3 regions of the Algoriphagus sp. SE2 genome follow, and region 1 is predicted to be linked to each of the others. Evidence: riboswitches for the same ligand, from Rfam matches in the RefSeq annotation. Region 1 holds a riboswitch; each other region holds the start of a gene.

Region 1 (10,700 bases):
TATGGTAGTTATGTGCCTCAGTTGCTCCCCAAGGTAGGATTGCTAATTCAAATCGATCTGTTTTTAGGTTTTTCCAACTTGCTTCTTTTAATATATATGGTCTCATTTTGATGGGTTTATGAATGAATTAACAGAAGATTAGTTTTTTTAGAGGCAATTTTAATAATTTCAGGCCTCATCCGAAATTAAGTTTTATGTCTGAAAGAAGAAAGTTTATAAAGAAGTCACTTTTAGGTTCTGCTTTATTTGTACCCAGTTTAGCTAATGCATTCAAAAATTCACCAAAAGATTCAATAATTGGTGAAAAGCCTCTGATTTTATCCACTTGGAACCATGGTTTGCCAGCAAATGCGGCAGCGATTTCGAAATTAAAAGAAACAGGAAGTATTCTGGATGCAATGGAAACAGGTGTCATGGATACTGAATTAGATTTAAGTAACCTTTCTGTCGGACTACAGGGGTTACCAGATAGAGAAGGCATCACAACCTTGGATGCATCTATTATGACTGGAGATGGGGCATGTGGGTCTGTTGCATTCGTAAGACAGATTAAACATCCTATTTCATTAGCTAGGGTTGTAATGGAAAAAACTCCACATGTAATGATAGTAGGAGAAGGGGCCAGACAATTAGCAATAGCAGAAGGATTTCCTTTAGAAAAGGAGGAGTTAAGCCCAAATGCGAAAGCTGCCTATGAGAAATGGAAAATAACAAGCAAGTATAAACCAATTATTAATATAGAGAACCACGATACGATAGGTATGATTGGAATAGATAAGGATGGAAATCTTGCTGGAAGTTGTACCACAAGTGGTTTGGCCTATAAAATGCATGGAAGAGTAGGAGATAGCCCGATAATAGGAGCGGGACTTTTTGTTGATAATGGAGTAGGTGCTGCTACTGCAACTGGCTTGGGAGAGTCTATCATAAAAATATGTGGTAGCTTTTTGATTGTTGAATTGATGAGACAAGGCAGGACACCTCAAGAGGCATGTGAAGAAGCTGTAAAAAGACTAATTTCAAAAAATGACAATATCAATGACCTTCAGGCAGGCTTTTTAGCGATCAGTAAAGAAGGAGAGTTCGGAGCGTACGCTGTACATCCCGGATTTAATTTCGCAAAAGGCACCTTATCCTCTAATATTATGATAGATTCTAAAAGTCACTTTTAAATGAATAAGGTTGTTCTGGAATCACCCGTATATAGTGTTGAGGCAGCTTTAGAAGCAGCAGAATATGGAGTAAATAGACTGGAGTTATGTTCCAACTTCCCAGAAGGGGGAGAAACGCCCAGTACAGGAATGTTGAAGTTTCTTAAATCGGAAGTGGATATTCCTATTTTCGTCATGATTCGACCAAGAGGAGGGGATTTCGCCTATTCCCAAAAAGAGCTTATGGTGATGAAAAGGGATATTGAATTGCTGGGTGATTTAGGAGCAGATGGATTTGTCTTTGGCGTATTGGATTATAATGGAGCTGTCAATATTTCTGCCTGTGAAACACTAATACGAACTGCATCAGGGAAACCTTGTACTTTTCATCGTGCCTTTGATGCTGCGTCAGATCATTTTGATGCTCTCGAAGAAATAATTGGTTTAGGGTTTGAACGAATTCTAACTTCGGGCGGAAAGAATACGGTGACTGAAGGCATAGAGTTATTGAAGAGTTTAATTCAGATTTCAAGAGATAGAATATCAATTATGCCTGGAGGTGGAACTAAGCCTGAGCATGTTTCAATTTTAGCGAACGAAGGATTTTTGAAAGACATTCATGCTTCTTGCAAAATTTGGAAACCAAATAAAAACAACTTTGTAAATCCAAACGTTTCATTTTCAGATGATCCTGAATCTTTTAAAAAGCACCTGTTAGTAGATCAAGAATCGGTATCTAAGTTTCTTGAAGCTATTGAATCTTTATGATTTCTCTTCGCCACACAGTACTCATTTTAATTTTGGGATTGTTTTCCTGTAGCCCAATATCTGAAAGGAAGCAACCTCCTCCTACTTTAAACCAACTGGCCTCTACGGATCTGAAGCTTAATGGGGAGCAATTGGCAGATGCTTATTGTGCAACTTGCCATTTAAAACCTGAGCCTGATATTTTGGATCAAAAAACATGGGGAGAAAAAGTTCTTCCCGATATGAGAAAAAGGTTAGGACTTTTATTGGACGAAGATATTGGTACGACGATGCCAGTGGATATGGATGTTCCAAAAGGAATATATTCTGAATTTCCATTGATTAAGAAAAAGGATTGGGATAAAATACTTAACTATTATTTAGATAATTCTCCTAGTTCTCCATATCCACAGGAAGAAAAAAGAACGGCCAAACTCGGTGTTCCGGGATTTGAGTTGATTAGGCCATCTTATTCTGAAGTTTTACCAGATTTGGTGACCATGCTTCGTATTAATCCAAATACAGGTGATTTATGGCTTGGTCACAGATTTAAATCCTTATTCATTTTAAACTCCAAATCTGGTTTTCAAATTAAAGACTCAATAGGTACTGAAACGGCACCTGTTGATATTAGATGGGTAAATCCTGATGAATTTGAATTATTGACCATGGGGCTTATGGATCCTTCAAATGATTCCATTGGCTCTGTAAATCGTTTTGAAAAATCAGGTGATAAGTGGAATTCTACAGCTGATATTAAAGATTTAAAAAGGCCTGTTGATATCGAATATGCCGATTTTAATAATGATGGAGTTTTGGATAAAGTTATCAGTGAATTTGGTGACCATGTAGGAGACTTAAGCCTCTATCTTTCTTCAAACCAAAATTGGAATAAAATCATCTTGAAAAGTGCCCCAGGGGCAAGAAAAGTAATTATTGAAGACTTAGATTCTGATGGGGACTTGGATATTCTAGCTTTGATGACACAAGCTAATGAAGGTTTTTTTGCCTTCTTAAATCAAGGTGATGGTATTTTCAAAGAAAAGGTAGTGTTGAGATTTCAACCTGCTTTCGGCTCAAGTGATTTTGTTTACGAGGATATGGATGGGGACGGTTTAAAAGATTTGGTCTTGGTCAACGGAGATAATGCCGATTTATCACAGATTCTTAAGAATTTTCATGGTGTTCGAATTTTTAAAAATCAAGGAGGTTTGAATTTCGAGCAATTTTGGTTTTATCCAATGTATGGAGCAAGTGGTTTGGAAGTTGAAGATTTTGATCAAGATGGCGACAAAGATTTATTCGTATTATCATTCTTCCCGGATAAAGAACAAAAGCCAAATCAAAATTTACTCTATTTTGAACAAACAAAAAATCACGACTTTAATCCATATACGCCATTTACAACCAATGATTCCCATTGGTTAATCATGACAAAAGGTGATTTAGATCTTGACGGGGATATGGATTTGGTAGTAGGGTCCTTTGAGTTTGATGATTTATATTCAAAACCAACAAAGCCCTGGTCTCCTATTTTAATCTTTAAAAATGAAAAGAAATAATATTTTGTAATACATGAATTTATCAGTATTTACTACTAAATTAATTTAATTTATTACTATCTATTTTTATAGATAGTATTTTTTCGGTAAATTATTCTTTCACCTTTAAATTATTTTATCTATGGTTAAGAGTTTCCAAGGAGTTAGAATGGTGGAGCCCAAAAAATCTCCTGCTTCCCAAATATTAGTTAAAGATCATATGAGTACGAATCTGGTTACTTTTAATCCGGAGGATACAATTGATATGGTCTTGGAAGTTTTAACAAAAAGGAAAATATCAGGTGCTCCTGTTCTTGATGAATCAGGTGCCTTAGTTGGGATTATTTCTGAGGTAGATTGCTTAAAAGAGATAATTAAAGGAAAGTATACCAATACCCCTAAATTTCCGGGTAAAGTCAAAGAGCATATGAGCACAGACGTGATTACTTTGGGTCAGGAATTATCACTTTTTGATGCTGCACAAAAATTTTTAGAACTAAAGATCAGAAGATTCCCGGTAATGAAGGATGGTCGATTAATAGGGCAAATAAGTTTGAGTGATATAATCAGGGCATTTCCTAAACTTCAACAGACTACTTGGTAAAAATAAAGGTCCCTGAAAGGGACCTATTTTATTTTGATCGTTGAAGTGCTTTTTCGATGTCTTCAATGATGTCATCAACATGTTCCAATCCAATAGATAGTCGGACTAACCCATCACTTATTCCTACCCTTAAGCGTTCTTCGCTAGATAATTTACTATGAGTGGTGGATGCAGGGTGGGTGACAATACTTCTACTATCTCCCAGATTAGCTGTCACAGAAATCATTTGTAATTGATCAATAAATTTCTGTGCTCTCTCTAACCCCCCTTTTAATGTTAGCGTAATAATCCCTCCGCCGTATTTCATTTGTTTTGTGGCTAAATGGAATTGAGGATGAGATTTTAAGAAGGGGTAATTTACATTTTCTAACTCAGCATTTCCCTCAAAATAGCTTGCTACTTTTAAAGCATTCTCACAATGTCTATCCATTCTTACCCCTAAAGTTTCCATACTTTTTGATAAGATCCAGGCATTGAAAGGAGAAATAGCAGGACCGGTATGTCTTGTAAAAAATTGGACCTCTTTCATTAATTCTTCTCTACCTAGAATCAATCCTCCTAGAACTCTTCCTTGCCCGTCTATATACTTTGTGGCACTATGCGTGACAATATCCGCTCCCCATTTTGCAGGTTGCTGTAAATAGGGAGTAGCAAAACAATTGTCAACTACAAGAATTAGATTATGGGCTTTTGCAAATTTCCCTGCCCATTCTAAGTCAATGATCTGAAGGCCTGGGTTAGAAGGGGTTTCAATGAATAGCATTTTGGTATTGGGCTTTAAAAGCTTTTCCCAATTTTCAATATCTGAAATATCACCATAAGTTGATGTAATTCCCCATTTAGGAAATACGCGGGTTAATAGCTGGTGAGTTGAACCAAAAAGAGATCTAGAAGCTAAAACATGGTCGCCTTGCTGTAAAAGAGAAGCGATACTTCCAAACATTGCGGCCATTCCTGAAGCTGTAGCAATACCGGATTCAGTCCCTTCAGCAGCACAAATTTTTTCAATTAATTCACTTGAATTTGGATTGGCGTATCTAGAGTAGATGTTTCCTTGGATTTCATCAGCAAACATAGCTCTTGCTTCTTCTGCAGAATCAAAAGTGAAACTAGAAGTAAGATATAAGGGTGATGAATGCTCTTTTTGATTGGATTTTGAAGAATTAATCCGAATAGAATTAGTCTCGAAGTGCTTGCTCATAGCGTAATGCCTGAATTAATAATTTAATAAAAGGCTCATCAGTTTGAGAAAGCCAAACCTAAAGCGGTCAAATCGAACTAAAATGGGGTTTTTAAAGAATAAAGCCAATTTATAGTTCCCGCTAAGGGTAGGACTTGGCACCTTTCCCAAGATTCGGGATGGTTGCCAGAGGGTCAATGAGCCTATTCTCTCGCCTCTTCTTTATAAATCAGTTGCCTGAAGTGCTACAAAGTAAACCTCCGTAAGGTTGATTTCCAAATCAATCCTTTCAATTATTAAATTGATTCATGGTTCGTTCAATACCAATAGTACAAAATGCCAAAATCATGTCAATTGCTTTGTCCATTATTATTGGTAATTCCGCAAATTCATCTTGGGTGAATCTGCCTAATACAAAGTCTACTTGCCTTCCTTTTGGAAAATCATCCCCAATTCCCATTCGTAATCTTGGATAATTTTGGCCACCGGTAAGCGCTTCTATATTTTTAAGACCATTATGACCTGCAGCACTTCCCTTAGGCTTCATTCTTAAACTTCCAAAAGGAATAGCCACATCATCTACTAAAACTAATATGTTTTCTTTCGGGATGTCAAGCTCTTTCATCCAATAATTCATAGCTTTCCCACTTAGATTCATGTAGGTGGTAGGCTTAATCAAATGAATAGCCCGACTTTTGTATTTAAACTCAGTTTTAAAAGCCAAGCGATCACTTCTCCAAGAAAGAGATTCTTTATCAGCCAACCTATCGATGGTTAAGAAGCCGATGTTATGCCTTGTTAGTTCGTATTCTGGCCCGATATTTCCCAAGCCAACGATGAGATATTTCATATAGGGATTTGTCCAATGGGTAAAAATAAAAAATCCTGCTCAGTTTAAAGAGCAGGATTTTTATCTTGATTTGTTGAAGTTTATGCTTCTTCTTCTTCTTCTTCAGTCTTCTTTCCTCTAAGCGCTCTTGGGATACCAATAGTAACCAAAGAAACGTTTGGACTAGTTAGGATATCAAAACCTTCGGCTTTTAATTCAGAAACCTTGAAAGATTTACCTAGATCAAGATTAGTAATATCCGCTTCAATGAAATCTGGAAGTTGAGAAGCTAACCCCTTAACTTTCAGTTTTCTTGTTTTGAATTCTAGTTTTCCACCTTTTGCAATACCTGGAGAACTTCCAGAAACTTTTACAGGGATTTCAAACTTGATAGGCTTATCTTCAGTATAAGCCATAAAATCAGCGTGAAGTAACATTTCACTTACTGGGTGAAATTGAGCGTCTTTTAAAACAGCCTTTACGATTGTTCCTTCGATGTTCAATTCAACCAAATGTACTTCAGGAGTGTAGATCAATTCTCTAAATAAAATGATTGGAGAATAGAAATGGATTTGCTCAGGTATACCTGGTCCATAAACAACGCAGGGTACATTGCCAGATTCTCTGATTTCATTTAGAGAGGCACTGTCGAGATTTGCTCTTTTAAACCCTATAATCTCAAGTGTTTTCATAAGATATATATTTAATAAAATTGGTTCTTAAATAAATAAAGAACTGATAGAAGTGTGACCTGTTACCGCATGAATTGCTTTTGCGAATAGATCTGCTACTGTCAAAACTTTAATTTTTGAAGATTTTTGTTTCAAAGGAATAGTATCTGTAATTACCAATTCCTGCAAAACTGAATTTTCAATATTTTCATAAGCATTTCCAGAAAGAACACCATGCGTTACAATAGCTCTTACTGAAGTAGCTCCTTTTTCCATGATAATTTGAGCTGCTTTGCACAACGTCCCCGCTGTATCTACTAAATCATCAACTAGAATGACATCTTTTCCCTCTACATCACCAATTACTTGCATGGAAGCAATTTCATTGGCTCTTTTTCTGTGCTTGTCACAGACTACCATTTCAACTTCAAAATGCTTTGCGTAAGCCCTGGCTCTTGCAACTCCCCCGACATCAGGTGCCGCGAAAATCATATTATTCAGATTCAGTGCGCTCAAATAGGGCACAAAGATAGCTGATCCATTTAAGTGATCCAAAGGTAGATCAAAAAAACCTTGAATTTGTCCTGCATGTAGGTCGCATGTCATGATCCTATCTGCACCAGCTGAAGTAATCATGTTTGCTATAGCTTTGGCAGCAATGGAAACTCTTGGCCTATCCTTTCTATCTTGTCTAGCATATCCGAAATATGGAATTACAGCACAAACTTTATAAGCACTTGCTCGCTTGGCTGCGTCAATCATTAGGCATAGTTCCAAAATATTATCACTAGGTGGATTGGTGCTTTGAATCAGAAAAACAGTACAACCACGTATAGACTCATCAAAACTTGGAGACATTTCACCATCACTAAATTTTGAAATGGTAAGTTCGCCAAGTTTTTTACCGTAGTTTTTTGAGATTTTTTCTGCTAAAACAGTGCTGTTTCCGCCTGAGAAGATTTTGACTTCGGACATATTTGGTGGTTTATTCGGAGAAGATAGTATTAGAGTTCAAAGGCAAAAATAGCAAAATTTGATGGGAAGGCTAAAACAATTAGAATTCATTCGGATATAAGTTTGTAATGAATTCTTAAAGGAAACTTATGAAAAAAATCAGTTTTTACTTTTATCTATTTTGTAACCTTAAAAACACCCCTTCTTCATCTTGAAATTATTTTTTATGGATTCAGAAAAGAAAAATAAACTTTTCAGTATCCTCAGCCTCCGTTGAGGATGAAAAGAGCAGATAGGAATGTGGCGTACACGGAAATTGAATTAGATAAAGGTATTCAGGATTGCTTGGCAAGTTTTGAATTCATTGTTAATTCTAGTACTCTTGAAAATTTACTTGATGGTAAATTTATTTTGGATATTATCACATCTAAAAATTTTGTAAATAATGGGAGAGATTCCTGAGTTGGTTTTAATCTGATTGTTGAGGATAAGTTTGGAGTTTCAGAGTCTCTATACTTGGAAGGGAAGCAAGGAAAATTAGCTTTAATTGTGAATACTTCTTATCCTATTGGAGTTCTGAAAATGGATTTATCTAATTGGGAATTGAAACCCGGGTTGTTTAATAATTCCGGATTCTACCCAAAGCAGGATATGGGTGATCCAAAATATTCCGAATTCATTAAAATTAAATAAGATGTTCAATATTCATTGATTTAAAACTCCGATCCTGTAAAAAAAAAGTAGAAAGAGGTATAACAAAAACATATACCTCTTTTTTCATAGTATTTTAGAAAAGTTGAAATAACCATCAACCAAATAATATCACATGAAAAAACGTTTTACGCTCTTTATTTTATTGTTGAGCCTATGGTCTTTTGGACTTTTTGCTCAAACTGTTCCTTCGCCCAAATCTCATTTTGGGTTTGATATTGGGGATGATTACAAATTAGCTACATTTTCTCAATCAGAAGCTTACTTTAAAAAAGTTGCTGATGCCAGCGACCGAGTGAAATTGGTTGAAATTGGAAAAACTGAATATGGCAGATCGCATCCTATGATGATAGTTACTGCACCGGCTAACTTTGATAAACTTGATCGGTACAAAGAAATCTCCCAAACTCTAGCGAGGGCAGAAATCACTAAAGAAGAAGCTGAAAAACTAGTTGTGGAAGGTAAACCTGTTGTTTGGATTGATGGAGGTTTGCATGCAAATGAAGTAGTAGGTCCACATCAATTAATTGAGACACTTTATCAATTAGCTTCTAGAACAGATGATGAGACTTTGAAAATTCTGGATAATGTAATAATCCTTCTTGTTCACGCCAATCCTGATGGGATGGAAATAATGTCTGATTGGTACATGAGAAAAGATAATCCAGAAGATAGAGATCAAAACATCCCTATTTTATATCAGAAATATGTTGGTCATGACAATAACAGGGATTTTTACATGAACAATATGAGCGAAGCAGCTAATATGTCGCTTCAGCAATATGTTGAATGGATTCCTCAGATCATTTATAACCATCATCAATCCGGGCCAGCAGGAACTGTTGTGGCAGGACCACCGTACCGTGATCCGTTTAATCATGTTTTTGATCCGCTCATAATTACAAGTCTCGATGGAGTTGGTGCAGCAATGATTAACAGAATGAATCAAGAAGATAAACCTGGGTATACACGTTTGGATGGCTCTGTTTTTTCAACTTGGTGGAATGGAGGCCTTAGAACTACTCCATATTATCATAATATTATTGGGATTCTAACTGAAATAATTGGAAACCCAACACCTTCTACTGTTCCTCTTGTACCAGATCGTTTGATACCTAATAATGGAACTCCTTACCCGGTTACACCACAGGATTGGCATTTTAGAAGGTCAATTGATTATTCTGTATCGTTGAATTATGCGATATTAAATCATGCCGTCCGACATGGCGATGAATTGCTTTCTAATATTTATTTGATGGGAAGAAATTCAATTGATAAGGGTAGCAAAGATAATTGGACCATGTATCCAAAGTATGCTAAGGCGGTTCAAGATGCATTCGAAGCTTCTCAAAAAAAGAAATCTGAGGATGACGAGGATGCTGTTTATTACGGCTTTAGATCTGGTATTCCAAAGCAGTTTTATGATTCTGTTTATAACGACCCAGAAAGAAGAGATCCAAGGGGCTATATCTTGTCAGCAGATCAGCCTGATTTCCCTACGGCAATAAAGTTCTTAAATGCTCTAATCAAATCCGGGATATTAGTTCACAAAGCCACAGAAGACTTTTCAGTAAATGGGAAATCTTATCCTGCTGGGTCTTACATCGTAAAAACCAACCAGGCTTTTAGACCTCATGTTATAGATATGTTTGAGCCACAAGATCACCCTAATGATTTCTTGTATCCAGGAGGACCTCCAATTCGGCCATATGATGCTGCAGGATGGACATTAGCTTACCAAATGGGTTCTGAAATAGATCGAATAATGGAAGATTTTGATGGGCCTTTCGAAAGAATGCCCTATGGTGAGATTTTACAACCTGAATCAAAGTCTTTGGTAAATGGATCAGGATTTTTGCTTGATGCCAGAGGTAACAACAGTTTTATGGCGGTAAATGACCTGCTCCAGGCTAAAGTAAAAGTATATAGAACTAACTCTTCTTTAGGGGGAATGCCAGCTGGATCATTTTACGTAGGGAGTGCTGGTAAAAAAGTTTTAGAGAAAGCTGCAAGTGAATATGGTGTTTATCCTGTTGCAGCCAGAGGTGTCCCTAATGGAGCGACTGAAATTGAGCCGGCTAGGATAGGCTTGTTTGATTATTACGGTGGTTCTATGCCTTCAGGTTGGGTGAGATGGATGATGGAACAATTTCATTTTCCTTTCGAATTGGTTTTCCCTCAAGAAATTGATAATGGAAGTCTAAATGATAAGTTCGATGTCTTGGTGTTTATTGGCCCAGGAATTCCAAGTGAGAATTCAAGAAGCTACAATAGAAGACAACCCGATGAGAATGAGATTCCTGAAGAATATC
Region 2 (10,700 bases), on a different contig from region 1:
GAGCAGATTGCTCTAGGTTTGATGAAACTTCACATGGGAGATGCTGTCAAGGAAATGAGAGATAAAGACTTCAGCTTGGATTCTTATGGAGACAGAAGAAGAGAAGGAGGAAGAGAAAGATTCAGCAGAGGTGAGAGAGGTTCAAGTGATCGATCAGGCCGAGGAGAAAGAGGTGGAAGAAGAGAAGGTGCACGTGAAGGAGGAAGAAGACCTGACAGAGTAAGAGAAGCTAATATGGCTCGTTTATTCATCAACCTTGGTAAAAGAGATAGAATAAGACCTAACGATATTGTAGGTGCAATTGCTGGAGAAGCAGGCGTACCAGGAAGATCTATTGGAGGGATTGATATCTATGACAACTTCTCATTTGTAGATGTTCCACAAAAAGATGCTGATCATGTCATCAAAGTCATGAAGCACAATACTATCAAGGGGAAAACCGTTAACATGGAGATCTCTAAAGGTTAATTTGATTAAAAGGTTTTTTTGGTTAAAGCACATTTCTTCATAGGAATGTGCTTTTTTTATATAGACTAGTTTTTAATTTTGACTTATGCAGCTATTCTTTCAGGAAAACATTACCCCTCCTTTGATTAAACTAGAACCAGATGAATCCAAGCATCTTACCCGTGTTCTTCGAAAAAAACAAGGAGATCCTGTTTCAATTACGAATGGTAAAGGAGAACTTTTTGAATGTGTGATTTTAGAAGCTGATCAGAAAAAAACAATACTTAAGGTCCTTCATTCAGCTACAGTTCCAAAGGACACCTTCCACATTCACTTAGCGATTGCTCCCACTAAAAGCCCAGATAGAATGGAATGGATGGTAGAGAAAATAACAGAAATCGGCTTTCATGAATTGACTCTTTTGGAGACCATGAATTCCGAAAGAAGTTTTTTAAAAACAGACCGTTTGGAAAAAAAGATAATTTCCGCCTGTAAACAGAGCTTAAAATTCAGGATTCCAGAACTTAATCCAATCCAGAAACTGGAGAACTTGATAGGGTCAAAGAAATATGATGATTTTGAAAAATTTATCGCATATGTAGATGAAAATCATGATCATCATTTGATGGACTTAGCGAAGCCTAATGGAAACTATCTCGTTCTAATTGGCCCTGAAGGAGATTTTGATCCAAAGGAAATAGAAGAAGCAATAGCCAGGGGTTTCAACCCAATATCCCTTGGAAAGAGCAGACTAAGAACAGAAACAGCAGGGCTGACAGCAGTACAGATTCTTCAAGTACTAAATCGATAATTTTTCCGTTTTTTTTTCAAACCTTAAATTGATCCTAGAACATTATTGATCAATTTGATTAATTTAGTGTCAAACAAATTTTTACTGTGCCATACAAGGAGCGAGAAATAGAGAAGAAATATTATTCTATTGGTGAAGTTGCCCAAATGTTCAAGGTTGCCCCTTCACTGATACGCTATTGGGAAGGTGAATTTGAAATCATCAATCCGAAAAAGGATAAAAAAGGAAATCGTCGCTACGTTAAAGATGATATTCAAAAAATCAAGTACATCTATCATTTAGTAAAAGAAAAAGGATACACACTTCAAGGTGCTCAGGAAGTTCTGAAATCTGGCAAAGAGCAAGGTTTTGACAAAGTAGCAGCCATTCAAAAGCTTCAGGAAATCAAAGATTTTTTAATAAATATCAGGGACGAATTCAATGCAAAATCCAACTCATGATGAGCTTCGTTATTTTATAGCCCTCTGGTTGGCTCCTAAAATTGGACCAGGAATAATTAAAGCAATTATTGCTTATTCAGGCTCTCCCAAGCGTTTTTTTGAACTCACGAAGGGGAAAGCCGCGAAAACTCCAAGAGTGGGTGCAAAACTTCTGGAGATCAGAAACCAAGAAATAAATTTGCTCAAAAAAGCTGATGAATTAATTAATCTATGCGAAATCAAAGGTTATACTATTCTTACTTCAATCCATCCCGCCTTCCCAAAAAGATTTAAATTCCAAGAAGATAGTCCCGCTTTACTTTTCACCCAAGGAAATGCGGATTTTAATATGGAAAGGTCTGTGGGAATAGTTGGAACAAGAAGCGCCACAACTTATGGGAAATCCACTACCAGAAAAATTGTGGAAGATTTAGCAATCTATCAACCTACCATAATTTCAGGATTGGCATACGGAATTGACATAGAGGCACATCGAGCAGCTCTTCAGATGGACTTACCAACTTTAGCAATTATGGGTTCGCCTATTGGTCAAATTTATCCTTCAATTCATAGAAACACTGCCGAATCCATAAAAGGAAATGGAGCACTATTAAGTGAATACCCACCGGGAAGCAGTATGAATCCTGGCAATTTTCCAGCAAGAAATCGAATTATTGCAGCACTATCTGACGCTTTAATCGTAGTGGAAGCTGCAGAAAAAGGGGGTGCTTTAATTACTGCTGAAATAGCCTTTTCCTATGATAAAGAAGTTTTTGCTGTACCTGGAAACCTGCAGTCACCTTATAGTGAAGGATGTAATAAGTTAATTAGAAGCATGAAGGCGAATATTTATACTGGCCCAAACGATATTGCGGAAGCTTTATTCTGGAGTAAACCCGGAGAAGTTAAAATCAAAAAGCCAATAATCAATTTAGAAATTAGAGACCAAGAGGATAAATCCATTTTAACCTTGTTATTGGAAAAAGGAGAAGCAGAAATCGACCAAATTAGCATTCTAACTGAAATTCCACTTGGAATTCTCTCCTCAAAACTGCTTTCATTAGAGTTCGAAGGAATTATCAAATCTCTTCCAGGGAAAAAATATAGACTATTAAATTAAGGTTGCTTTAATTTTCGAATCCTCTTTGGAAAATACCATAAGTAAAATCCACTGATACTCATTAAAATCAACCCCAAAGATGTCAAGGTTGAATAAGTAAGTTTTACTCCCTCGCCTCCTGTCCAATAATAATCGACAATACTACCATCATGGACTTTTTCAATCCAGTCCGAATGTCGAGTGTCCACAGATAGCAGGGCTCCTGAAAATCCATCTACCTGAACTTCTGAAAAATGAGTTTTGAAAGTAACTTTTGCAATTCCCTTATCCGGTCTAATGTCAATTCGATCTACCTCTGTTGATTCTCCTAAACTATCCATCACAGATTGGGCCACGGATATCATCTCTGCCGGTGAAATCCAGTCTTTTTTGATTTCAGATTGTGATTTAATAGTTGGAGGTAAAAGCTCTACTTTCTTTTTCCAGGCTAAAAGAATAGAAGTTATCCCAATTATGAAAAAGAAAATAATCAAAGGGATGCCGAGCCATCGGTGAAAAACACGATAAAGCCGTAGTGCTTTTACTTTTGATTTTATTTGTTTTGACATTTAAATCTCTGAAAAAACGTATTGCGTTAATTTCATGGCTTCTTTTAGCTCTTGTTTATTTATGTCTAAATCATGACCAGCAGATTCTAGCGTCTGTATTATTACTTCTGTAGCCATGTTTCCTACAAGTTCGTTTTTTGCCATAGGGCAACCTCCAAAACCACTCAAAGCTCCATCAAATCTAGTACATCCCCCTTTTAATCCTGCAAGTACCTTTTCTTCTATTGTTTCCTTTGTGCTATGTAGATGAGCTCCAAACTCAATGTGAGGAAAAGCCTGAATTTGAACTTGAAATAATTTAGTAATCAATTCAGGGCTTGACACACCAATTGTATCAGAAAGAGAAATGATTTTAACTCCTAATTCATCCAATTTTTCAACAAAGTTCGCAATTATCTCAGGAGAATATTCTTCTCCGTAAGGATTACCAAATCCCATGCTTAAATAGGTTACCAAGGATTTACCTTTTACCTCACAAAGGATTTGGATTTCCTCCAACTCAACTAGTGCTTCTGAGATGGTTTTATTTGTATTTCTTTTTTGGAAAGTTTCTGAAACAGAAAGCGGGAATCCCAAGTAATCAATTTCCGGAAAATTGCAGGCATCCTCAGCTCCTCTTAGATTTGCAACGATAGCAAGAAGTTTTGACTTGGAGTGATGAAGGTCTAACAAACTCAAAACCTCTTCGGTATCTTTCATTTGAGGGATTGCTTTTGGACTTACAAAACTCCCAAAATCGATTGTATCAAAACCGACTTCCAACAATTGATTGATATAAGCAGCCTTAATAGCAGTATCAATAAAATGGGGAATACCCTGCATTGCATCTCTAGGACATTCAATCAATTTAATCATGGTCAAATTTACTAAAGATAAGTTAGGCAGACATTGAAAATTATTTAAATGTGTGGTTTATATATTTAAGTTACCTCACAAAAAAACCCACCTTGAACAGGAGGGTTTCTTCATTTTATAGCGTCAAAGATTTTTAGAATACTTCTTTTGCGATAGCATAAGTTGTGCTGGCCTTGCTCATTGTATAGAAATGAAGAGAGGGAACATTCGCCTTAATCAATTCTCTACATTGATTAATAGACCATTCAATTCCTACCTCTCTAACTTCAGAATTCGTCTTACATTTTTCTAATTCATCCATCAAAGCGTCTGGTAAATCCAAAAAGAATGTTCTTGGCAACATTGTAATTTGACCAATAGTAGTTATGGGTTTTATCCCAGGAATTATAGGTACCGTAATACCAGTTTTTCGAACCTGTTCTACAAAATCAAAATATTTTTGATTATCAAAAAACATTTGTGTGACAATATATTCAGCTCCTTTTTCAACTTTTTCTTTCAAACGTTTTAAATCAAATTTCATGGAAGGAGCTTCAAAATGTTTCTCTGGATAGCCCGCTACTCCAATACAAAAATCTGTATGAAAGCTGGCTTCTGTTTCCTCATGTAGGTATTTCCCGTTATTCATCCGAACAATCTGCTCAACCAACTCACTCGCATAGTTATGTCCATTTGGCTCAGGAATGAACTTACCTTCGGTTTTTGGAGCATCCCCGCGCAGTGCCAGCACATTTTCAACCCCAATAAAATTCAAATCTATCAGTGCATTTTCTGTTTCTTCCTGAGTAAATCCCCCACAAAGTAAATGTGGAACTGCATCGATATGGAATCTATTCATTATAGCAGCACAAATCCCAACTGTTCCCGGACGTTTTTTGGTGCTGATTCTTTCAAGTAATCCATTTGGATGTTTCTTATAAATATATTCCTCTCTATGGTAGGTCACATCTACAAAAGGCGGCTTAAACTCCATTAATGGCTCAATACCTTCTAAAAGTTGCTTTAAACTTTGACCTTTTAAAGGAGGTAAAATTTCATATGAAAAAAGCGTTTCATTCGCGTTTTTCAAGTGTTCAGTTATTTTCATATAGGTTGAGAAGCAAGATTAAGTTTGGGCTGATAAGCTAAATTAGGAGAAAGCAATTTCTCTGCTTCTTTGAGAGAAATCCCTTTTCTCTCAGCATAATTTGCAACTTGGTCTTCACCAATTTTGCCCAATCCAAAATACTTGCTATTTGGATTAGCAAAATAAAATCCAGAAACAGATGATGTCGGGTACATCGCAAAACTTGAGGTGAGCTCAATTCCAATATTTTTTTCCATGTCTAGCAATCTTGAAATTTCAACCTTTTCGGAATGCTCTGGACATGCAGGGTAACCTGGGGCAGGTCTGATCCCCAAATATTCCTCACGGATTAATGCATCATTTGACAATGCTTCCTGATTGGAATAACCCCAATATTCTTTTCTGACCAATTCATGTACATACTCAGCCGCCGCCTCGGCCAATCTATCTGCGAGGGCTTTAAAAAGAATATCATTGTAATCATCTCCCGCATTTTGAAATTCGGCAAGTTTAGTTTCCATACCTGTACCTGCAGTTACCGCAAAACATCCCAAATAATCGATTTGATCAGGATGAATATAATCTGCTAAAGAGCGATTTGGTACTCCCTTCCCCTTTTTACCTTGCTGTCGAAGGAAATGAAACTCCCCTATTTGTGCTCCGGATTGATCTAAAACTTTTGCATCATCTTCCACTCTCATTACAGGATAAATCCCAAAAACTGCATTTGCAGAAAGCCATTTCTCTTTAATTAAGCTGTCTAACATCTGATTTGCATCGTCAAATAACTTTTTAGCTTCCAACCCAACAATTGGGTCTTCCAAAATCTTTGGATACCTACCACTCAGCATCCAGGTGCTAAAAAATGGAGTCCAGTCAATATATTTTCTTAAAACACTTAAATCAAGGTTTTCTAAAACGGTATTTCCTAATTTCTTTGGTTTATTTGGATTGAAATTTTCCCAATCAATAACTACAGGGTTAGCCTTTGCCTCTTCATAGGAAACCAGCTGCTTCAAAGATTGCTTTGATTCATGTTCCACTCTCAATTGAGCATAAGTTTCTTTTATCTTTAATCTATATGACTCTTTCGTTTCCTCTGAAATTGCTTCTCCTGCAATAGGGACAGACTTACTCGCATCAGTGACGTGAACAACCGTACCGCTGTAAACTGGATCAATTTTAACAGCAGTATGAATTCTAGAAGTAGTTGCTCCGCCAATTAAAAGAGGAATTTTCAAACCTTGTCTTTCCATTTCTGATGCAACGTTGACCATCTCATCTAGGGAAGGGGTAATTAATCCACTTAAACCAATGATGTCTACTTTGTTTTTAATGGCTTCATCAATAATTTTTTGTGCATCTACCATCACACCCAAATCAATAATCTGATAGCTATTACAGGCCAAAACAACCCCAACGATATTTTTTCCAATATCATGAACGTCTCCCTTGACTGTTGCCATAAGGATTTTTTTAAGGGAACTTTCCTCTTGGCCTTTCTCAGGTAAAGGCATAAATGGTTCTAGATAGGCTACGGCCTTTTTCATTACCCTAGCCGATTTTACAACCTGAGGAAGGAACATCTTACCTTCTCCGAATAGATCGCCTACCACATTCATCCCATCCATCAAAGGCCCTTCTATTACCTTCAAAGGATTTTGAAGTTCTTGTCTAGCAGCTTCCGTATCTTCGATTATGAAATCTAAAATACCTTTAATCAAAGCATGCTCTATCCTTTTTGAAACAGGGTCTGATCTCCATGCTTCATTAACTATTTCTTTTTTACCAGAAGACTTAACTGTTTCAGCAAAGTCCAAAAGTTGCTCGGTAGCATCCTCTTTTCTATCAAAGAGGACATCTTCTACCTTTTCAAGTAGGTCTTTTGGGATATCATCATAAACTTCCAACATAGTAGGGTTAACTATCCCCATATCCATTCCATGATGAATTGCATGATATAAAAAAGCTGCATGCATAGCTTCTCTAACGGGATTATTCCCTCGAAAAGAGAAACTCACATTACTCACTCCACCACTCACTTTCGCTCCTGGAAGATTTTCTTTGATCCATTTAGTAGCTAAAAAGAAATCCAAAGCATTTTTCTTATGCTCATCCATTCCAGTAGCAACAGGGAAAATATTGGGATCAAAAATTATATCCTGAGGATTGAATTTAACCCTGTCAACCAATATCCTATAGCTTCTTTCACAAATTTCAATTCTCCTCTCGTAAGTATCTGCCTGACCATTTTCATCAAAAGCCATTACAACAACCGCTGCGCCAAACTTTTTGATCGTTTTTGCCTGAGCAATGAATTCCTCTTCTCCATTTTTCAAGGAAATAGAATTTACAATTCCTTTACCTTGGATACATTTCAAACCCGCCAAAATAATTGACCATTTTGAGCTGTCAATCATGATGGGGATTCTGCTTATTTCAGGTTCAGAAGCTATTAAGTTTAAAAATTTAACCATAGCAAACTCCCCATCAAGCATGCCTTCATCCATACAGACATCCAAAATTTGTGCTCCTCCTCTTACTTGATCAAGAGCAACTTCAAGGGCCTCGTCGTATTGCCCATTAAGTATTAATCTTGCAAATCTCTTTGAGCCGGTTACATTGGTTCTCTCTCCGATGTTTACAAAATTGATTTCCGGAGTTAAAACCAAAGGTTCTAGTCCAGATAATTTCATGTATTGTTTAGTACCCTTCACCTCAGTCTAATGTTTCTTCTATTTCTTCTTCTATTTTTCTTGGCTTGTAGCCATCAGATAATTGCGCCAAAGCAGCAATATGTTCTGGTGTCGTCCCACAGCATCCTCCAAGAATATTTAGCAATCCTTCTTTTAAAAAGTCTTTTATCTGATTTGCCATTTCATCAGCTCCCTGATCATAAGTACCAAACTCGTTGGGAAGTCCGGCGTTCGGGTATGCACTTACATAAAAAGGAGATTTTTTAGCTAAAACTTTTAAATATGGTCTTAATTCCTTAGCTCCTAAAGCACAATTTAAACCTACCGAAAGAAGCGGGACATGAGAAATAGAAATTAGAAATGCCTCGGTCGTTTGACCAGAAAGTGTTCTTCCCGAGGCATCCGTAATCGTTCCCGAAACCATGATTGGAATTCCCCCTTCTCTTGGATCCAAAGGAAGTCCACGCTCCTCAAAAACATCCTGAATAGCATAAAGGGCGGCTTTCGCATTCAGTGTATCAAAGATAGTTTCTACCAATAAAATATCAGAGCCTCCATCCAGCAATCCTCTCACTTGCTCAGCATAGGCCGTGGCCAATTGATCAAAAGTAATTGCTCTATAACCAGGGTCATTGACATCAGGAGAAAGTGATGCTGTTCTGTTAGTTGGACCTATTGCGCCAGCCACAAATCTTGGTTTATCAGGATTTTTGACAGAAAATTCATCTGCAATTTCACGGGCTATTTTTGCTGACTGGAAATTGATTGAATAAGCCAAATGGGCCAACCCGTAATCTTCCTGCGCAATTGAAGTTCCTGAAAACGTATTGGTTTCAATAATATCGGCTCCAGCCGTCATATAATCAGCATGTATTGCTTTAATGACATCTGGACGGCTAAGAGATAATAAATCATTATTACCCTTTAGCGATTTAGGATGGTTCTTTAATTCAGGAGTTCTAAAATCTTCTTCTACAAGAGAATAACGTTGGATCATTGTACCCATGGCACCATCCAAAATTAAAATCCTTTTAGAAATTTGCTGAAGTAATAGTTCGGTTCTGTTTTGCATTTTAGTTTATTCTTCAAAAAGCTAATCGAGCAAAACACGGAAAAAAGTACCAGGACTCTTCCGCTCATCTATTTCCGCAATTTCGGAATGGGAATTAGCACCTTGATGACAGGTTGCTAAGACGTCGTAGGGCCCTTCCCTCAGTCTTTCTCGATAAGCTGACCAAAGGTAATATCATTTTGCTAATAAAACAGGCTACTTGATCAATTTTGATGACCAGTTTCCCAATATTATTACAAAATATTAAGGTCTTACCCCAACTCCAAAACTCAAATACGGTGCTGACATGTATGAAGACATACTATAATCTCCAAGTTTATAATTGGCTAGAGGTAATTCATATCCAAAAGAAGTATTTAATACAAGATCAAAAAGATTCCTTTGCCCGATGGGAATTCCATACTCTACAAAAATCTCAGGTTTAGCCATTAGCCCACTATTTTTTAAATAACCATCAAAAGCTCTTTGCTCAAATAATTCTGGGAAATTAGGCTTTCCTTTTTGAGTGAGTGTATACCGTATATTTCCATATCCTAAACCAGCCAATCCACCGATGGCAATATTTTTAAATTGAATGATTTTCATCCCTAGGTTTCCATAAACCCTTAAACTATTTAATGAATGATTTCGAAGGTTATTTGCCTCTCCGCTCATAGCTAGATTAAAAACATCAGCACCATAAAGTAGATCTCCACTTTCTCCAAGAATTCTTAATCCCAAATTTGAAGGAGAACCATCAAAAGGATTTAGGCCTGCACTCTCTAACTTTTCATTAAAACCATTCGGACTGGTAAAATGTATTCCATTCAACAAGTAAAAACCTATACTCGCATCTTTATAAAAGAAATTTCTATCCGGTAAAGTCAAACCTGCCCCAACCCTGATAAATGCTCCGCTTTGGGCATTTTCAAAAGAAAGCTCATTCAAGTTCCATTTCCCTTCAAACGGACTAAAAGCGTATCCCAACTTCAATAATACTTCAAGTGCTTCTTCCCTTCCCGGTAAGTCAAAATCATAACTTAATTGGAAGCCCGTTTCTGTTAAAAAATTACCGTAGTACTGGCTCCCTTTTTGAATATCTTGCTTCCTCAAAATGAATCCCTGTGAAGGATTAGATAAAAACTCCTCTAAGTTTTGACTTGAGTTTTGAGGTAACATTTGAAAATTCAAAAAACCTGCCCCAATAGACATATAATGAATTAATTGAAACTTTGACTCCTCAATAAAAGCATACCCAATATTTAATAGAGCCCTCGAGGTTCTATAATTGATCTTAAAGTCATCAAATTCACTTTTCATACCCCGGTTATGATAAAGCTCCATACCAATGACAAAGTCATTGTATCTAGCTTGATAGCCTAAACCTACCGTATGATATTTATTTCTGAGGCCTGTCAATCCTCTATCCTCCAACAATTGATCAAACTGTCTTAGTTTTGCTCCTGAAGTTCCTGCCATTACATAAAAAGAAGATCGTTTGGTAACAATACTCTGAGCAGAAACCTTACAGGAAAGACCTGTAATCAGAATAAAGAGAAAAAGACGCGAAAAAAGGGGCATGAAGTTACTCTGTTTGAAGTCGACACTCTGGTCTTGTTCTTTTATAGGCAAAATTAATGCTAAATAGAATTTTCTGGATTATCTTTTCTATTTAGTTGCTGAATTA
Region 3 (10,700 bases), on a different contig from region 1:
GGGAATTAAAATCTGTAAATGGAAAAGCTTATGAGCATGCTGTAGATGCCATTCAAGAAGTTCAAAAATTGGCCTCACCTTTCGGGATTGGAAGAGATATTCATGTAGGTGATACCATCATCGGGATTAAAGGAAGAGTTGGTTTTGAAGCAGCTGCTCCCATTGTGATAATCAAAGCACATCAATTGCTTGAAAAACACACCTTAACTAAATGGCAAATGTTCTGGAAGAATCAGCAGGCTGAATTCTATGGTAACCATCTGCATGAAGGTCATTACTTGGATCCAGTGATGCGAAACTTGGAGGCATTTCTACAAAGCACTCAAGAATATGTGACAGGAACGGTTCGAGTTCTTTTGCAGCCTTATCGCTTTACTCTATTGGGGATTATCTCTGATCATGATTTGATGTCAGCTAAGTTTGGAAGCTATGGGGAGATGAATAAAGGGTATACAGCTGAAGACGTGAAAGGATTTACTCGAATTCTGGGTAACCAAACAGCAATATTCCATAAAGTAAATAGCAGCGATGACTAAAATTAAAACAGCCATTATTGGTGCCGCTGGCTATACCGGTGGAGAGTTATTGAGGATTTTAGTGAATCATCCAAACTGTGAGTTGGTATGTGTCCACAGTAATAGCCAAAAAGGAAAAAAAGTGTCAGAAGTACATCCAGATTTAATTGGAGATTGTGACCTTGTTTTTACAGATGAAGTTCCTCAATCTGGAATAGATGCAGTTTTCCTTGGGCTACCACATGGACAAACTAAGTCATTTTTAGATGAAAATTCATTTACTGAAGAAACCGTCATCATTGATTTATCAACAGATTTTAGAGACCAATCTCATAGTTTTGTATATGGATTGCCAGAGGTCAATAAAGATCAAATAACAGGTTCTAAAAAGATAGCAAATCCTGGTTGTTTTGCTACAGGTATCCAATTGGCTTTAGCTCCGGCTATCACTGCGGGTTGGGCCACTGGAACTGTTCACATTTCAGGAATCACAGGTAGTACAGGCGCTGGTAAAAAACTGGCTGAAACATCCCATTTTAGTTACAGGTCTTCCAATATGTCTGTTTACAAATTATTTACTCATCAGCATCTGAAAGAGATAAGACAGACTTTTAAGCAGTTGAATTCAGAATTCGATGCTGAATTGCTTTTCGTCCCATATCGTGGGAATTTCCCAAGGGGTATTTGGGTGACTGCCTACCTCCCGTTTGAAGGAACTGTTGAAGAGGCCAGAAAAGTCTATCATGAATTCTATAAGAACGCTGCATTTACGCATGTTTCGGATCAGGATATAGATATGAAGCTAGCCGTCAATACAAATAAGTGTATCATCCATGTTCAAAAAGAATTAGGTCAATTGGTGATTTATTCCGCCATTGATAATTTATTAAAAGGAGCTTCTGGTCAAGCTGTACAAAATTTCAACTTGGCTTTTGGTTTGGATGAGAAAACTGGATTAAATCTCAAAAGCATTGCTTTTTAATCAATTGACCTTGGGTCAAATTTTCTATTTCTTTACTCATATTTCTAATTCAAGATGAATTTATTTGATGTATATCCACTCATTCCTGTAAAACTCGTAAGAGCGGAAGGTGCCAAGCTTTGGGACGATCAAGAACAAGAATATTTGGATCTTTATGGTGGACATGCAGTCATTTCCATTGGGCATACGCATCCACATTATGTAAAGCGTATTGAAGATCAACTAAATCAAATCGCATTTTATTCTAATTCTGTTCACATTCCTATTCAAAAGCAATACGCTGAAATTTTAGGACGTATATCTGGATATCCTGATTACAATTTGTTTTTGTGTAATTCGGGAGCCGAAGCAAATGAAAATGCGATTAAGTTGGCTTCCTTTGGTACGGGTAAATCCGGTTTTATTTCTTTTACAGGAGCATTTCATGGAAGAACATCTGCAGCCGTTGCATTGACGGATAATCCTAAAATTGTAGCTCCTTGCAACGCAAGAGAAGATTTTGAAATTTTGCCTTGGGGTGATTTGCAAGCAGTGGAACTCCGTGTCAAACAAGGGAATATTGCAGGAATTATTATAGAAGGTATCCAGGGTGTAGGTGGTATTCAGGTTCCATCACCTGAATTTTTAACTGGTTTGACCAATATCTGTAAGGATTTTGGAGTGAAATTGATCTTAGATGAGGTTCAGTCAGGGTTTGGTAGAACAGGAAAGTTTTTTGCCCACCAATGGGTGAAAAACATAAAGCCTGATATCATCAGCATGGCCAAAGGTATGGGAAATGGTTTTCCAATTGGGGGAATCCTTATTTCTCCTGATTTTGAATCAAGCTATGGATTGCTGGGGACTACTTTTGGAGGGAACCATCTGGCTTGTGCTGCAGGAATTGCTGTATTGGAAGTTTTAGAAGCAGAAAATTTAATTCAGAAGGCTCATGAACTGGGGACCAAAGTCATGGAAGAATTAAAAACTATTCCTGGAATTATTGATGTTCGAGGAAACGGTTTAATGATTGGGATCGATCTGGACCGGGAAGCTGGACCAGTTAGATCTGAATTGGTGAAGAAATACCACATATTCACAGGAAGTGCAGCCTCCTCTAATACCATTAGACTACTTCCTCCTTTAAATATTGAATTGAATCAGCTAAATTCGTTTATATCAGCATTGACTCAAATTTTAGCACAATCACCTATTCTCAAATAAATGGACTCAAGTTCAATAAAAATTCAAAAATTCACTCAGTTCGAATCCCAGGCTTTAGGTCAACAATTAATAGATAAAGCATTATTTTATAAAGCAGACCCTAGAATTGACATCCAAAGAGGAATGGGAAAGAGAATCGGTTGTATTTTTTTGAATCCTTCTCTTCGGACAAGAGTTTCTACTCAAATTGCCGCTTCCAATTTAGGTGTGGAGCCAATTGTCCTCAATATGGACAAAGAAGGCTGGGCACTTGAAATGAATGAAGGCGCTATCATGAATAAAGGTACTGTGGAGCATATTAAAGATGCTGCAGGTGTTTTGGGAAGTTATTTTGATATTCTGGCAATTCGAGCTTTTCCTTCTTTAACGAATAAGGATGAGGATATGAGTGATTTTGTTTTCAGTCAATTTGTCAAGTATTCTGGGATTCCCGTGATTAGTTTGGAATCGGCCATTCGTCATCCTTTACAAAGTCTCGCGGATCAGATTACCATTCAGGAATATTCTAAAGAAATCAAGAAGCCTAAAGTTGTTCTTACATGGGGGCCTCATATCAAAGCAATTCCACATGCTGTTGTAAATAGTTTTGCAGAATGGACACTAGGCATGGGACATGATTTGACAATTACCCATCCTGCTGGATATGAGCTAGATGATAAATTTATAAAAGGAGCTACTATAGAATATAATCAAAGTGAAGCATTACAAGATGCTGATTTTGTGTATGTTAAGAACTGGTCTGGATTTAATGATTATGGAAAAATTATTTCTACCGATCACTCGTGGATGCTGACAGAAAATCATCTCAAAGCTGCAACAAACGCCAAAGTAATGCATTGTTTGCCAGTTAGAAGAAATTTGGAATTATCGGATGAAATCCTAGACGGACCAAGATCTCTGGTACAAAAACAAGCCGAAAATAGAATCTATGCTGCTCAATCTGTAATCAGCCATTTGATTTAATGAAGCCCCAAACCTATCGACCTATGAAAATCAGTATTATTAAAATTGGCGGCAATGTCATTGACTTTCCAGAAAAACTAGATGAGTTTTTGAGTCTTTTTTCAAAATTCCCTGGTCATAAGATCCTAGTCCATGGAGGTGGAATCATGGCTTCGAGGTTCGGAGAATCCCTTGGGGTAATGCCTGAAATGGTAGATGGGCGAAGGATAACGGATAAAGATACATTGGATGTGGTGACGATGGTATATGCGGGTCTGATCAACAAACAGATAGTTGCGAAACTACAGGCTCTTAAAGTGAATGCTTTGGGAATGACAGGAGCTGATGGCAATTTGATTCGATCCATCAAAAGACCTGTCAAAGGAATAGATTATGGATTTGTAGGCGATATAAAAGAAGTAAATATAAAACTGATTGATCATTTACTACAAGCTGATTTGTTACCTGTAGTCAATGCAATAACTCATGATCAAAAAGGTCAGTTATTGAACACAAATGCAGATAGCATCGCTTCTGCCCTAGCTACAAGCTTAGCAGCGGAGCATCAGGTGAATCTGTATTTCTGTTTCAACAAAAGTGGAGTCCTAATTGACGAGAAAAATGAAAACTCTATCATTCCATTGATCAATGAGGATATTTATCAGGAGCTTAAAAAAGAAAATGTCATCCATTCAGGTATGATTCCTAAGCTTGATAATGCTTTCGAAGCTTTGATGAAGGGTGTCAATCATGTTTGGATTGGCAAAGCTGAAAACCTATTACTAGCTGCCAAAGGAAAATTATCTGGTACAACCATAGAGAGACATCGTTACGATCTTTATTGATCTTGACAGGAAGCCGTGAAGACTATCGAAAATTTATATGAGGATGCTATTCAGCTTTTAAAACAGTTGATTTCTATCCAATCTTTTTCTAAAGAAGAGGATCAAACTGCAGCGCTACTAGAAGAATTTTTTAAAACCCGGTCAATTTCTTTTCAACGATCAGGAAATAATATCTGGGCTTTTGCGAATGATTATAATCCTGAAAAGCCTACCATATGGCTTAATTCCCACCAAGACACCGTAAAACCAAATTCCGGTTATTCCCTTGATCCTTTCTCACCTATAGAAAAGGATGGTAAATTATTTGGATTAGGAAGTAATGATGCCGGTGGGCCTTTAGTAAGCTTGATTGCGGCATTTTGTTATTTCTTCGAAAAAGAATTGCCTTTCAATTTGATTTTAATTGCATCAGCAGAAGAAGAGATTTCAGGTCCTCAAGGAATTGCCTCCGTTATTTCAAAAATCCCAGCTTGTGATTTGGCAATAGTAGGCGAACCCACGCTGATGGATTTGGCGGTTGCAGAGAAAGGTTTGATGGTGATTGATGCCAAAATGAAAGGGAAAGCTGGACATGCCGCCCGAGAAGAGGGCGTAAATGCCTTGTATTTAGCTTTGGATGATCTTGAAAAGATTAGAAATTTTATCTTTAAAAAGGAATCTGCTTTTCTGGGGAAAACAAAGGTTTCGGCAACAGTTATTCATGCAGGAAAGCAACACAACGTAGTACCTGATCTTTGTGAATTCACATTGGATGTCCGTGTTACAGATGCTTATACTTTAGAGGAAGCATTAGATGAATTGAAGAAGAACTTAAAATCTGAATTGTATCCGCGATCTGTGAGATTACAATCCTCAAGTATTCCTGAATCTCATTTTATTTGGAAGATCGCAGAGAAATTGGGTTTAAAGACCTATGGTAGCCCTACCCTATCAGATCAAGCCTTAATTCCTTTTCCATCGGTAAAAATAGGTCCAGGCGATTCAGCAAGATCTCATACAGCAAACGAATTCATCTATTTAAATGAAATTCAAAATGGAATTACTGGATACATAGCTATTTTGGATACTTATACTAAATTATTAACGGAAGTACAGTAAATCGCACTATGAAACTTTGGCAAAAAGCAACTGGAAATAAGAAGGAAGTAGAAAATTTCACCATAGGTAGAGATCCTGAGTTCGATATAATTTTGGCACCTTTTGATGTGTTAGGTTCCATGGCACATGCCCATATGCTTACCAAAGTAGGTTTGTTGACTTCAGAAGATAATCAGCTTTTACAAAAAGGTCTAAAGGAAATTTACTATGAAATTGAAAAGGGCCAATTTGAAATTGCTTCTGGAGTAGAGGATGTGCACTCTCAGATTGAATTTCTACTAACTGATCGATACGGAGAGGTAGGAAAAAAACTACATAGTGGTAGAAGTAGGAATGATCAGGTGCTTGTGGACTTGAAACTATATTACAGAGCTGCCATACGAGAATTAGTAGAAGAGGCCACTACTCTTTTTGATTTACTAATCAAATTAGCTGATCAACATAAAGATGATCTTATGCCCGGATATACCCATACCCAATTAGCGATGCCATCATCTTTTGGTCTTTGGTTTGGCTCTTTTGCAGAAGGCTTAAGTGAGGATATGGGTATGTTGCAAGCTGCGTTTGATTTAGCTAATAAAAACCCATTGGGTTCTGCTGCGGGTTATGGTTCAAGTTTTCCTTTGGATAGAACCTATACCACTGAATTGCTAGGTTTTGCTGATCTACATCATAATGTAATTAATGCCCAAAATAGCCGAGGGAAAGCCGAAAAAACCTTGGCTTTTGCATTGGCTGGAATTGCTGGAACTTTAAATAAACTGGCAAGCGATATTTGCCTGTTTATGAATCAACATTTTGGTTTTATAAGTTTCCCGGATGATTTAACTACGGGAAGTAGCATAATGCCCCATAAAAAGAACCCAGATGTATTTGAGTTAATGCGGGCTAAAACCAATCAAATTCAAGCTGTCCCCACGACAATCTCCTTATTGTTAACAAATACGACTACTGGATATCATCGCGATTTGCAGTTATTAAAAGAAGAGATTTTTCCTGCTATAGATACGATTAGCAATTGCTTAAGTATGTGCACATTTATGCTGAAATCCATAAAAGTCAAAAAAGGAATTCTGCAGGACCCATTTTTCAAACATGTCTTTTCAGTGGAAGTGGTTAATGAACTAGTGTTGAAAGGAATTCCATTCAGAGACGCATATAAGCAAGTTGGGATGGGTATTGAAGCAAATAATTTTTCACCAGACCAAAACAAAATTTCTCACTCACACGAAGGAAGTATCGGAAATCTTGGATTACCAGAGATTTCTCAAAAAATGAAAAAAGCTGTTAAGGGATTCAACTTTGAAGAAATTGATGCCGCATTTTTAAAACTATTAAGCTAGTCTTGAATGATACTGGAAAATTTGTAATAGTCTAGTCGAAAAATTATAATTTACACAAGTGTTTATTTTAAACGCATTTATATAATTTTAATATTCTTTCATGGAAAGCCTATTTGGTAAGAACATCAAATATGATCTTAAGTCAAGTTTGGTGGTATTTTTAGTAGCACTTCCGCTATGTCTTGGGATTGCAATCGCAAGTGGTGCCCCTCCTATGTCTGGATTGATTGCAGGAATTGTTGGTGGAATCGTCGTGGGTGCTTTTTCAGGATCTCATGTAAGTGTCAGCGGTCCTGCAGCAGGACTCACAGTAGTTGTTTTGGATTCTATTTCTTCCTTAGGGACTTTTGAATTGTTCCTAGCTAGCTTGGTTGTAGCAGGATTGATACAACTTGTTTTGGGAATAATGAAAGCTGGGGTTTTAGGATATTATTTCCCGCATGCTGTAATTAAAGGAATGCTCACCGCCATAGGTTTGATATTAATATTGAAGCAGATCCCTCATGCATTAGGATATGATAAAGATACTATGGGTGATGAGACATTTTTACAGTCTGATAATCATAATACTTTTACAGAAATCTGGTATGCGATAGAGTTTAATAGCCCGGGAGCTATTTTAATTGTTTTAGTAGCATTGGCGATAATTATATTTTTTGAACGACCCAAAATCACAAATCACAGAATTTTGGGTGTTGTTCCTGGAGCACTTTGGGCAGTATTATCAGGAATTTTAATTAACGAAACTTATCAATATTGGAAACCTGACTGGTATTTGGACAGAGAACATTTAGTAATGCTTCCATCTGTAAACAATTTTGGGGAATTAAGTAATTTAATAACCTTCCCTGATTTTTCTTTAATTTCAGATAGTGCTTTCTGGATCATAGCTGTAACAATTGCAGTGATCGCATCAATAGAAACACTGCTTTCAATAGACGCTGCAGATAAGATGGATCCTCAAAAAAGGATTACACCTAACTCAAGGGAATTAGTTGCCCAAGGAATTGGTAATACTGTTTCTGGTTTAATTGGTGGGTTGCCAGTGACGGCCGTAATAGTAAGAAGCTCTGCAAATATTACCAGTGGTGCCAAAACAAAACTTTCGGCTATTTTACATGGAATTTTACTGATTGTTTTAATCTTGGCTATACCTGGGATATTAAGTAAAATACCACTCAGCTGCCTAGCAGCGATTCTGTTTTTTGTAGGTTATAAACTAGCCAAACCAACTATTTTCATTTCAATTTATAAGCAAGGCAAAGATCAATTCATACCATTTATTGTGACTGTATTGGCGATTCTATTAACTGATTTATTGATTGGAATAGGAATAGGCATGGCATTTGGATTATTCTTTGTGATTAAAACTAACTTTCAAAAATCAATCAGGATTACGGAGCATAATGGAAATTATTTGGTACAACTTCAAAAAGACGTTAGTTTTTTAAATAAAGCTCCTTTAATGAAAGAATTGGAAAAAATCCCATATGGGGCTCAGGTGGTAATAAATGCGGAAAAAGCAAGATTTATAGATCATGACATTCAAGAGGTTTTGAATGATTTTATCTTGACCTCTTTTGATAAAAATATTGAAGTAACGACGGAAGGATTCCGTTATAAATTGACAAATTCACTATGAAACCTTACGAAAAACTTCTGCTGCAGAATAAGGCCTGGTCTGAAGAAATGAATGAAACAGATAATACATTTTTTCAAAGATTGGCTCAACAGCAAAAACCTAAGTTTTTATGGATTGGCTGTTCAGATAGCCGAGTTCCTGCAAATCAGATCACAGGTACTGAACCAGGTGAAATTTTTGTACATAGAAATATAGCAAACATGGTGGTGCACACAGATCTTAATATGTTAAGTGTGCTACAATATGCAGTAGAAGTCTTAAAGGTTGAGCATATTATTGTTTGTGGTCATTATGGATGCGGAGGAGTAGCTGCAGCACTCACCAATAATAATTTGGGATTGATCAATAAATGGCTTCGTAATATAAAAGAGGTCTATAAAATGTATAAAGATGAAATTGATGCCATCGAGAACCCTTCTGAAAAAGCAAATAAATTAGTTGAGTATAATGTCATTGAACAATGTCAAGATTTAATTAAAACCTCCATTATTCAAAAATCTTGGAATCAAAGAAAAGCACCTCACGTTTATGGTTGGGTATATGGATTAAATAATGGATTAGTTTCTGAGTTAGTTAAAATTGAACCTGATTTTGAAAATATCAATCCCATTTTCAGGTATGATAAAGATCAATTGGGATAATCATTTCAGAATAATCATCTGAAATTGATAATTCATTTTGAAAATCCAATTACGGTCTATTTATTTGTGTAATCCTTCTCTTTTTTTAGTGTAAGGATTTATAAAGAAGAGGCGAGAGACAGGCTCAATGACCCTCTGGCAACCTGGAAAATCCAAGGTGCCAATTCCTGCCAATTGAGATGGTCTCAATTGGAACTATAAATTCTTTACAATATGTACAGCGGATTTTCTTCTCTTTTTCCCTCAAGACCTTTTCAGTTTACACTTACTCTTTTTCCAACTGCCATACCAATTAGCAGTCAAAAAATGATAAGCCCTTTTATACTTAAACAAGCCTTATCATTTTGTATAAAATCGTATACTCTAAATTTTAACAATAAACTCTCAAATCTATGTCTACTTTAAAATTTGAAACACTTCAGCTTCATGCTGGACAGGAACCTGATTCTACTACAAACTCGAGAGCAGTTCCCATTTATCAGACCACTTCTTATGTTTTCAACAGTGCCGAGCACGGTGCAAACCTCTTTGGATTAAAAGAATTTGGTAACATATATACCCGAATTATGAATCCGACGACGGACGTTTTCGAAAAAAGAATGGCCGCTCTTGAAGGAGGTGTTGCTGCCGTGGCAACAGCTTCAGGACAAGCTGCACAATTTTTAGCTTTGAATAATATTCTTGGTGAAGGAGATAATTTTGTTTCTACCTCTTTCTTATATGGAGGTACTTATAATCAATTTAAAGTCGCTTTCAAGAGAATCGGGATTGATGCAAGATTTGCAAAGGGAAATGATGCGGCATCTTTTGAAAGTTTAATTGATGATAAAACCAAAGCAATTTACCTGGAGACTATAGGAAATCCCGAATTCAATATTCCTGATTTTGAGTCTATTTCTGCGTTAGCAAAAAAATATGATATTCCCTTGGTTGTAGATAATACATTTGGAGCAGGTGGGTATTTATTTCAGCCCATTGCACATGGTGCAAATATTGTCACCTCTTCAGCTACAAAGTGGATAGGTGGGCACGGAACTTCTATAGGAGGCATTATCATTGATGCGGGGAATTTCAACTGGGGAAATGGAAAATATCCTCAGTTTTCAGAGCCTTCAGAAGGATATCATGGTTTAAATTTTTGGGAAGTATTTGGTGAGAATAATCCTTTAGGTCTTCCAAACATTGCTTTTGCAATCAGAGCTAGAGTCGAAGGGCTTAGAGATTTTGGTCCAGCTATTTCACCATTTAATTCTTTTTTACTCCTACAAGGTTTAGAGACGCTTTCCTTGAGAGTTCAAAGAACAGTTGACAATGCTCTTGCAGTTGCAACTTGGTTGGAAAACCATCCAAAAGTACAGAAAGTAAATTACCCGGGACTTTCATCTTCTCCTTACCATACTTTAGCAAAGAAATATCTAAGAAATGGTTTTGGAGGTGTTTTAAGCTTTGAAGTGAAAGGTGATAAAGAAGAAGCTTCTAAATTTATTAA

The links. Region 1 has a riboswitch for S-adenosylmethionine ahead of AAGF08_RS09290 (aminotransferase class I/II-fold pyridoxal phosphate-dependent enzyme). Riboswitches for the same ligand answer to the same signal wherever they lie in the genome.
Region 2: it holds a riboswitch for S-adenosylmethionine, as region 1 does, so the genes downstream of both, AAGF08_RS10275 (homocysteine S-methyltransferase family protein) here and AAGF08_RS09290 (aminotransferase class I/II-fold pyridoxal phosphate-dependent enzyme) in region 1, are expected to answer to the same signal.
Region 3: it holds a riboswitch for S-adenosylmethionine, as region 1 does, so the genes downstream of both, AAGF08_RS07905 (O-acetylhomoserine aminocarboxypropyltransferase/cysteine synthase) here and AAGF08_RS09290 (aminotransferase class I/II-fold pyridoxal phosphate-dependent enzyme) in region 1, are expected to answer to the same signal.

The regions. Positions count from the first base shown of each region.
Region 1 covers NZ_JBCLWJ010000006.1:86,293-96,992, reverse strand. Annotated here, with positions in the region: gene AAGF08_RS09315 (creatininase family protein) at 1-106, opposite strand, end outside; gene AAGF08_RS09310 (N(4)-(beta-N-acetylglucosaminyl)-L-asparaginase) at 195-1,172, shown strand; gene AAGF08_RS09305 (copper homeostasis protein CutC) at 1,173-1,919, shown strand; gene AAGF08_RS09300 (VCBS repeat-containing protein) at 1,916-3,460, shown strand; gene AAGF08_RS09295 (CBS domain-containing protein) at 3,582-4,043, shown strand; gene AAGF08_RS09290 (aminotransferase class I/II-fold pyridoxal phosphate-dependent enzyme) at 4,072-5,244, opposite strand; SAM riboswitch class I at 5,351-5,454, opposite strand; gene pth (aminoacyl-tRNA hydrolase) at 5,513-6,073, opposite strand; gene AAGF08_RS09280 (50S ribosomal protein L25/general stress protein Ctc) at 6,154-6,744, opposite strand; gene AAGF08_RS09275 (ribose-phosphate pyrophosphokinase) at 6,772-7,698, opposite strand; gene AAGF08_RS09270 (hypothetical protein) at 7,957-8,139, shown strand; gene AAGF08_RS09265 (M14 metallopeptidase family protein) at 8,504-10,700, shown strand, end outside.
Region 2 covers NZ_JBCLWJ010000007.1:40,038-50,737, forward strand. Annotated here, with positions in the region: gene AAGF08_RS10235 (DEAD/DEAH box helicase) at 1-468, shown strand, start outside; gene AAGF08_RS10240 (16S rRNA (uracil(1498)-N(3))-methyltransferase) at 554-1,258, shown strand; gene AAGF08_RS10245 (MerR family transcriptional regulator) at 1,345-1,698, shown strand; gene dprA (DNA-processing protein DprA) at 1,679-2,797, shown strand; gene AAGF08_RS10255 (PepSY domain-containing protein) at 2,794-3,345, opposite strand; gene AAGF08_RS10260 (hydroxymethylglutaryl-CoA lyase) at 3,346-4,200, opposite strand; gene metF (methylenetetrahydrofolate reductase [NAD(P)H]) at 4,334-5,287, opposite strand; gene metH (methionine synthase) at 5,284-7,962, opposite strand; gene AAGF08_RS10275 (homocysteine S-methyltransferase family protein) at 7,985-9,034, opposite strand; SAM riboswitch class I at 9,096-9,194, opposite strand; gene AAGF08_RS10280 (hypothetical protein) at 9,278-10,594, opposite strand; gene AAGF08_RS10285 (PAS domain S-box protein) at 10,654-10,700, opposite strand, start outside.
Region 3 covers NZ_JBCLWJ010000005.1:68,424-79,123, reverse strand. Annotated here, with positions in the region: gene AAGF08_RS07950 (argininosuccinate synthase domain-containing protein) at 1-536, shown strand, start outside; gene argC (N-acetyl-gamma-glutamyl-phosphate reductase) at 529-1,497, shown strand; gene AAGF08_RS07940 (aminotransferase class III-fold pyridoxal phosphate-dependent enzyme) at 1,552-2,700, shown strand; gene AAGF08_RS07935 (acetylornithine carbamoyltransferase) at 2,701-3,663, shown strand; gene argB (acetylglutamate kinase) at 3,687-4,487, shown strand; gene AAGF08_RS07925 (M20 family metallo-hydrolase) at 4,503-5,585, shown strand; gene argH (argininosuccinate lyase) at 5,594-6,928, shown strand; gene AAGF08_RS07915 (SulP family inorganic anion transporter) at 7,029-8,570, shown strand; gene can (carbonate dehydratase) at 8,567-9,211, shown strand; SAM riboswitch class I at 9,307-9,415, shown strand; gene AAGF08_RS07905 (O-acetylhomoserine aminocarboxypropyltransferase/cysteine synthase) at 9,604-10,700, shown strand, end outside.